2 regions of the Exiguobacterium sp. MMG028 genome follow, and region 2 is predicted to be linked to the other one. Evidence: a T-box and tRNA genes for the amino acid it is inferred to sense, from the RefSeq annotation. Region 2 holds a T-box; the other holds one or more tRNA genes.
What was found. A T-box is a leader RNA that pairs with one kind of tRNA and senses whether it is charged. The one in region 2 lies ahead of PJK55_RS06135 (valine--tRNA ligase), so its partner is inferred to be a tRNA-Val.

Region 1 (3,370 bases), on a different contig from region 2:
AGCCCGCCCGGATGAAACGGTTGACAACGGATGAGCCGGCGAGCGGTTAAATAACTGCCTTTGACGGCTCCATGTTTCTCAATCGCTTCGATTCCGTAGTGTGAACAACTCGGATAAAACCGGCATGTCGGCGGCTTTAATGGTGAGATAAAACGTTGATAACCTTGAATCCCTTTTACTAGTACACGTTTCACGCGATTTCGCCTCACTCTGTTGAATTAGTGCCATCATAGCGCGATTTGAAACGTTTGTCATGTTCACCGCTCCATATGTCAAATCGTTTTCCATCTCTTAACAAATGAGCAAGATGGGCGATATTCGACAGCAGGTTTGTTATGATAGTCAACATAACTATTGACCGAATCGAATAGAAGAGGTGACGAATGATGAAACAATTACTAATGGTCGGTGCAGGATCAATGAGTGAAGCGCTCGTTCGAGGGTGGATTGACTCAGGAATTGAACCGACACAAATTACCATGACGAACCGAAGTGATCGGGAACGCTTGAACTTCCTACAAGATGAACTCGGCGTACACATCGTCGAAGAAGAAAACGTGAACGACTATGACATCGTCGTACTAGCGATGCAACCGGACGGCGTCATTCCGTATGTGGAATCAAAAGAGTGGAAGACCCCACTACTTGTGTCGGTTGCGGCACATATCGAACCGAGCCAATTAGAAGAAGCTTCAGGACTTCCTGCCGTATGCGCGATGCCAAACACGCCGGTCGCATATCGGAGCGGGATGACAGGCTTATGGTTCGGTCCTGAAACAGATGAGGCCGATCGCGCAAAAGCAACTGCCCTCTTTGAACGTGTCGGTCGAACGGCCATCACGGATGCGAAGACGATGTCTGCATTTATGGCAGCCGCAGGTTGTAGCCCAGCTTTCTTCTATGAAATCGTCGGGGCGATGACTCCGGTCTTGACCGATGTCGGATACGACGAAGCGACGGCTCGTCAAATTGTGGCTCAGGCGATGAAAGGCTCTGCAGAGTTACTGTCACATGAAACACGTGAGACGAATGAACTCATTGCTGACGTCGCTGCTCCAGGTGGACCGACCGACCGTGGTGTCGGCGTGTTACGAGACCGCAACCTTGCCGATGTGATGTCTTCAGCCTTACGCGAGAGTGCCAAAGAAGATCATGAAATAATTGAGAAACCATAAGAAATGGACGGAAGCCACGCTTCCGCCCATTTTTTTTACGTCATCATATGTATGGCCGATACAATAAGTGCTACTACTAAAATCCCTGGCAATAAGTTGGCTACGCGAATTTTTGTAATTCCGACCAAGTTCAAGCCAATCGCCACGATCATCACACCACCGGTCGCGGTCATCTCCAAAATAAAGCTGTCCATGAGCGACTCCGGAATGAACTTCATGATTTGAATGGCGAGTAGTGCAATTCCACCCTGATACAATAACACCGGAACGGCCGAAAACATGACCCCGATGCCGAGCGTCGAACTCAACACGAGGGCTGTAAATCCATCAATCAACCCTTTCGTATACAGGACGTCATGGTCGCCACGTAATCCACTATCGAGCGCCCCAATGATTGCCATCGCGCCGATGACGAAGATGAGCGTTGCCGTAACGAACCCTTCCGCTACACTCGATTGACTTCCAAGACGCCGTTCCAGCCGGTAGCCGATTTCATTCAATACTTCATCTAGCTTCCACCATTCCCCGAGCGCAGACCCGACGACAAGACTTCCGATGACAATCAAAAAGTTTTCACTTTTCATCCCCATTTGAATGCCGAGCAAGATGACCGCAAGCCCGATTGCTGCCGTCACCGTCTCTTTCATACGCTCTGGAATGCGGTGAAATAAGAGACCTAACAATGACCCGATGACGATTAGTCCGGCATTGACGAGGGTTCCTGTTAGCACCATTTTGCATTCCCCGTTTCTATATGTATTGAGAGGAATATACCAATTGCTTTCGTGCCGTGTCAATATACAAAAAAAGAGCCACTTCTCGCAAGAAGTGGCTTCGCGGAAACCCATGTTCCGGTGGGTTTCTCGAGGGTTTGGCACCCAAGTGATTCTGACTGGGCTCGAACCAGCGACCTCTACCCTGTCAAGGTAGCGCTCTCCCAGCTGAGCTACAGAATCAGGTCGTGTCCTCTCTTAAGGACACTATTAATATATCAAGAAACTATTAAGTTGGCAACAACTTTTTAAAAGTTTTTTGTACTTTTTTTAACGCGTCATTTGTTGACGATCAATATGCCGGCAGAGGCGTTCCAAATCACCCGCATAAACGGAGACGAGCATGTTCTGATATAAGGTGTCACGGTCCCAATGAAGACCATTCGCTTTAGCCACACGCTGAGACGGAACGTTTTCTGGATGAATGAGTGAAATGATTTCCTTCTCTCCTTCAGTGAAGGCATACTGCATCAATCGCGCGGCCGCTTCACGTCCGTAACCCATATGCCAATGCTTCGGTGACAACCAATAGCCGACTTCTAGCTCGAGTTTACCGTCTAACTCATGAAGCAACGTACCTGCATGACCAATCGGTTCATCACTTTCGAACGTCATCAGCTTCAATAGTCCCGTCTGGCGTCCCGTTTCATAGCGGGCCAATTGACGTTCGAACCATTCGATTGTTTGTTCATCTGTATACGGTCTCCCATCCGGACTGATGAAGCGCATCACCCGAGGATCTTGGAGAAGCGACTTAACAAAATAGAAATCAGAGATCGTGTACGGTTCAAACCGCAAACGTTCGGACTGCAACTCGACAAGATGCATCGTTTTCCGCCCCTTTCTTCCATCTCATAATCTGAATTATTCAATTCCCGTTTTCAGCTTGTTTCAATCCTTTACGATACAACTTTTAAACCGACCACACTGCCGATAATCATCATTAGATAAAAGATTCGCCAGCGGCTTTTAGACTCATTTAAATAGAGCATGCCTAGAATGACGCCACCTGCCGCTCCGATTCCGACCCAGATGGAGTAAGCCAAGCTTAACGGAATGTCTTCAAGCGACTTCGATAGCCAATAAAAACTGAGCGCGAACGACAAAATCGATAAGATTGACCATTTTAAAATTTGATACCCTTTCGATTTCCCCATAAAGAAAACGGCTGTCATCTCAGCAATCCCTGCACCGATCAAATATACCCAACTCATGCTTCTTCTCCTCCTGTCACTTGTTTCAACCCGATGATTCCGATGATCAACGTCGTCACAAGTAAAAGTTTCCAGCCGCTGAGCGCCTCGTCAAAAAGAAGAGCACCGACAATCACCGTTCCAACCGCTCCGATTCCCGTGAAGACGGCATACCCTGTACCTGCAGGTAAAACCCGGAATGCTTTGGCGAGTAAGCCAAAACTGACAA
Region 2 (3,370 bases):
TTGTCAGCAAGCGTCTTCTCGCCCGTGAGGTCGATGTCTTCCACTTTGAGTCCATCCATGTTCATGAGAGCGAAACGGCTCGCGTTCCAAATCTTGTTCGAGAAGTTCCATGTCGACTCGATCTTCTCCCAATAGAAACGAAGGTCGTTCCCTGGTGTCGAACCTGTGAGGAGGAACCAACGGAGTGAATCCGCTCCGTACTGGTCGATGACTTCCATCGGGTCAACGCCGTTACCGAGTGATTTCGACATCTTGCGTCCTTCCGAGTCACGGATAAGACCGTGGATGAGGACATCGTTGAACGGTTGCTTCCCTGTGAACTCAAGTGATTGGAAGATCATGCGCGATACCCAGAAGAAGATGATGTCGTATCCCGTAACGAGCGCGCTCGTCGGGAAGTAACGGTTGAAGTCCGGTGCGTCCGTGTCCGGCCAGCCCATCGTTGAGAACGGCCAAAGCGCTGACGAGAACCATGTGTCGAGAACATCTTCGTCTTGTGTCCAGTTCTCGCTGTCAGCTGGTGCTTCTTTCCCTACATACACTTCACCTGTCTCGTTATGATACCAAGCCGGGATGCGGTGACCCCACCAAAGTTGACGGCTGATACACCAGTCGCGGATGTTCTCCATCCAACGGAGGTATGTGCCTTCGAAGCGTTCTGGGACGAAGTTGACTTTCGTGTCGTCGTTTCCTTGTGCTTCGAGTGCCGCTTTTGAGAGTGGCTCCATGTCAACGAACCATTGCTTCGAAAGGTATGGCTCGATGACTGCGCCTGAACGCTCTGAGTGACCGACCGAGTGCGTGTGCGGCTCAATCTTCACGAGTGTGCCGTCCGCCTCTAAGTCTTTGACGAGTTGCTTGCGGCATTCGAAGCGGTCAAGCCCTTCGTAAATGCCCGCGTTCTCGTTCATCTTCCCGCCTTCGTCCATGACGAGGATACGTGGAAGTTCGTGACGGTTTCCGATTTCAAAGTCATTCGGATCGTGGGCTGGCGTGATTTTCACGCAACCTGTACCGAACTCCATGTCGACGTAGTCGTCCGCAACGATCGGAATCTCACGGTTCATGACCGGAAGCATGATCGTCTTGCCGATGAGGTGTGTGTAACGCTCATCTTTCGGGTTGACGGCAACCGCCGTATCACCGAGCATCGTCTCAGGACGTGTCGTCGCGATCTCGATGTGACCTGAACCATCAGCGAGTGGATACTTCATGTGATAGAACGCACCCTCGACTTCTTGGTAAATAACTTCGATATCCGAAACTGCCGTCTTTTGAGCCGGGTCCCAGTTGACGATATATTCGCCACGGTAGATCAAACCTTTCTCATACAAGCGAACGAACACTTCTTGAACGGCTTTTGAGAGCCCTTCGTCCAGTGTGAAGCGTTCACGTGAATAGTCGAGGCCGAGACCGAGTTTAGACCATTGGTCACGAATCGTCTTCGCGTACTCGTCTTTCCATTCCCACGTCTTCTCGAGGAACTTCTCACGTCCGAGGTCGTAACGCATGACGCCTTCTTCGCGGAGCTTTTGTTCGACTTTCGCCTGTGTCGCGATTCCGGCATGGTCCATCCCTGGGAGCCAGAGCACGTCATAACCTTGCATGCGCTTGAGGCGCGTCAACAAGTCTTGGAGCGTCGTGTCCCAAGCGTGACCGAGGTGAAGTTTCCCCGTAACGTTCGGTGGTGGGATGACGATCGTGTACGGTTGTTTCGAATCGTCCTCGTCTGCTTTAAATACATCATTCTCTAACCAGTAGTCGTACCATTTTGACTCCGTCGCACTTGGGTCGTACTTCGTCGGCATGGTGATTTCATTTGTCTCATGGGCCATGTGTGGCGCCTCCTCTATATTGTAATGAACACAAAAACGGCTTCTCTCGTCCTATACGCTAAGGACGAAAGAAGCCGTGATCTTCCGCGGTACCACCTTAGTTCGCCAACAAGTGGCGCACTCAAAATCGAATAACGGTCGATGGACCGAACTTTCTTACTCCATTCAGAAAGTCAGCTCCGAGGCGACTTCCGCGTCCATCCCTCACAACCTTTCACCAAGCGGTCGCGTCTCTAAAAAGGAATGGATGATGCGTACTACTCCTCATCAAAGCAATTCATCATATCTGTTAAATAATTGTAGCGACAGAAACGTCAGCAGTCAAGATTAGAGTGAAAACTCTTCTTGAAGCTCTTTAAACGTCGCCTCGACCGCTGCAATCGTCTTCTCGATATCCTCATCCGTATGCGCCGTCGAAAGGAACAATCCTTCGAACTGTGACGGTGGCAAAAATACGCCGCGCGCTGCCATCTTCTGATAGTACGAACGGAACATCTCGAGGTTCGCCGATTTCGCTTTTTCGAAGTTCGTCACTTTCTCGTTCGTGAAGAAGAAACCAAACATCGAGCCGGCACGGTTCGTGTCGTGCGGGATGTTGTATTTCTCACCAGCTTGCGTGAAACCTTCCGCGAGACGGTCTGCCTTACGCTCGAACTCCGCGTAGTGCTCAGGCTTCAGTTGCGAGAGTGTCGTGTAACCGGCAATCATCGCGAGTGGGTTACCCGAGAGCGTACCCGCTTGATAGATTGGACCTTGCGGTGCAATCTGTTCCATGATTTCGCGTTTCCCGCCGTAAGCACCGACCGGAAGTCCACCACCGATGACCTTACCGAGACACGTGAGGTCCGGTGTGACACCGAAGTATCCTTGTGCACAGTTGTACCCGACACGGAAGCCCGTCATGACCTCATCAAAGATGAGAAGCGCGCCATTTTGTTCCGTGATTTCACGAAGTCCTTCGAGGAATCCTGGTTGTGGTGGTACGAAGCCCATGTTTCCAGCTGCCGGTTCGACGATGACACCAGCGAGGTCGTCACCGTATTTCTCGAACGCGACGCGGACAGCGTCCAAGTCGTTGTAAGGAACCGTGAGCGTATGGCTCGCGAGCTCTTTCGGTACACCTGGTGAGTCTGGGAGACCGAGTGTTGCGACACCCGAACCGGCTTTAATGAGAAGCGAGTCGCCGTGTCCGTGGTAGCATCCTTCGAACTTCAAAATCTTCGTCTTCCCTGTATAGCCGCGTGCGAGGCGAAGTGCCGCCATCGTCGCTTCCGTACCCGAGTTGACCATGCGGACCATCTCGATTGATGGGACGCGGTCGATGACGAGTTCTGCCATCTTCGTCTCAAGCTCGGTCGGCGTTCCGAACGTCCAGCCTTTTTCAGCCTGCTCTTGAATCGCTTTCGTGACGACAGGGTCACGGTGACCGAGGATGAGTGGTCCCCATGAGAGGACGTAATCGATATACTCGTTGCCATCGATGTCATAGACGCGTGAACCTTCACCGCGTTCGGCGAAGATCGGCGTCATACCGA

Region 1: it encodes a tRNA-Val, which carries the amino acid that the T-box ahead of PJK55_RS06135 (valine--tRNA ligase) is inferred to sense. The anticodon was not compared.

What each region holds. Positions count from the first base shown of each region.
Region 1 is NZ_JAQJIN010000004.1:121,175-124,544, forward strand. Features, by position in the region: gene yidD (membrane protein insertion efficiency factor YidD) at 1-194, opposite strand, end outside; gene PJK55_RS12905 (pyrroline-5-carboxylate reductase family protein) at 387-1,175, shown strand; gene PJK55_RS12910 (DUF554 domain-containing protein) at 1,211-1,909, opposite strand; tRNA gene PJK55_RS12915 (tRNA-Val) at 2,059-2,131, opposite strand; gene PJK55_RS12920 (GNAT family N-acetyltransferase) at 2,219-2,776, opposite strand; gene PJK55_RS12925 (DMT family transporter) at 2,848-3,162, opposite strand; gene PJK55_RS12930 (DMT family transporter) at 3,159-3,370, opposite strand, start outside.
Region 2 is NZ_JAQJIN010000001.1:1,167,119-1,170,488, forward strand. Features, by position in the region: gene PJK55_RS06135 (valine--tRNA ligase) at 1-1,835, opposite strand, end outside; T-box leader at 1,893-2,115, opposite strand; gene hemL (glutamate-1-semialdehyde 2,1-aminomutase) at 2,163-3,370, opposite strand, start outside.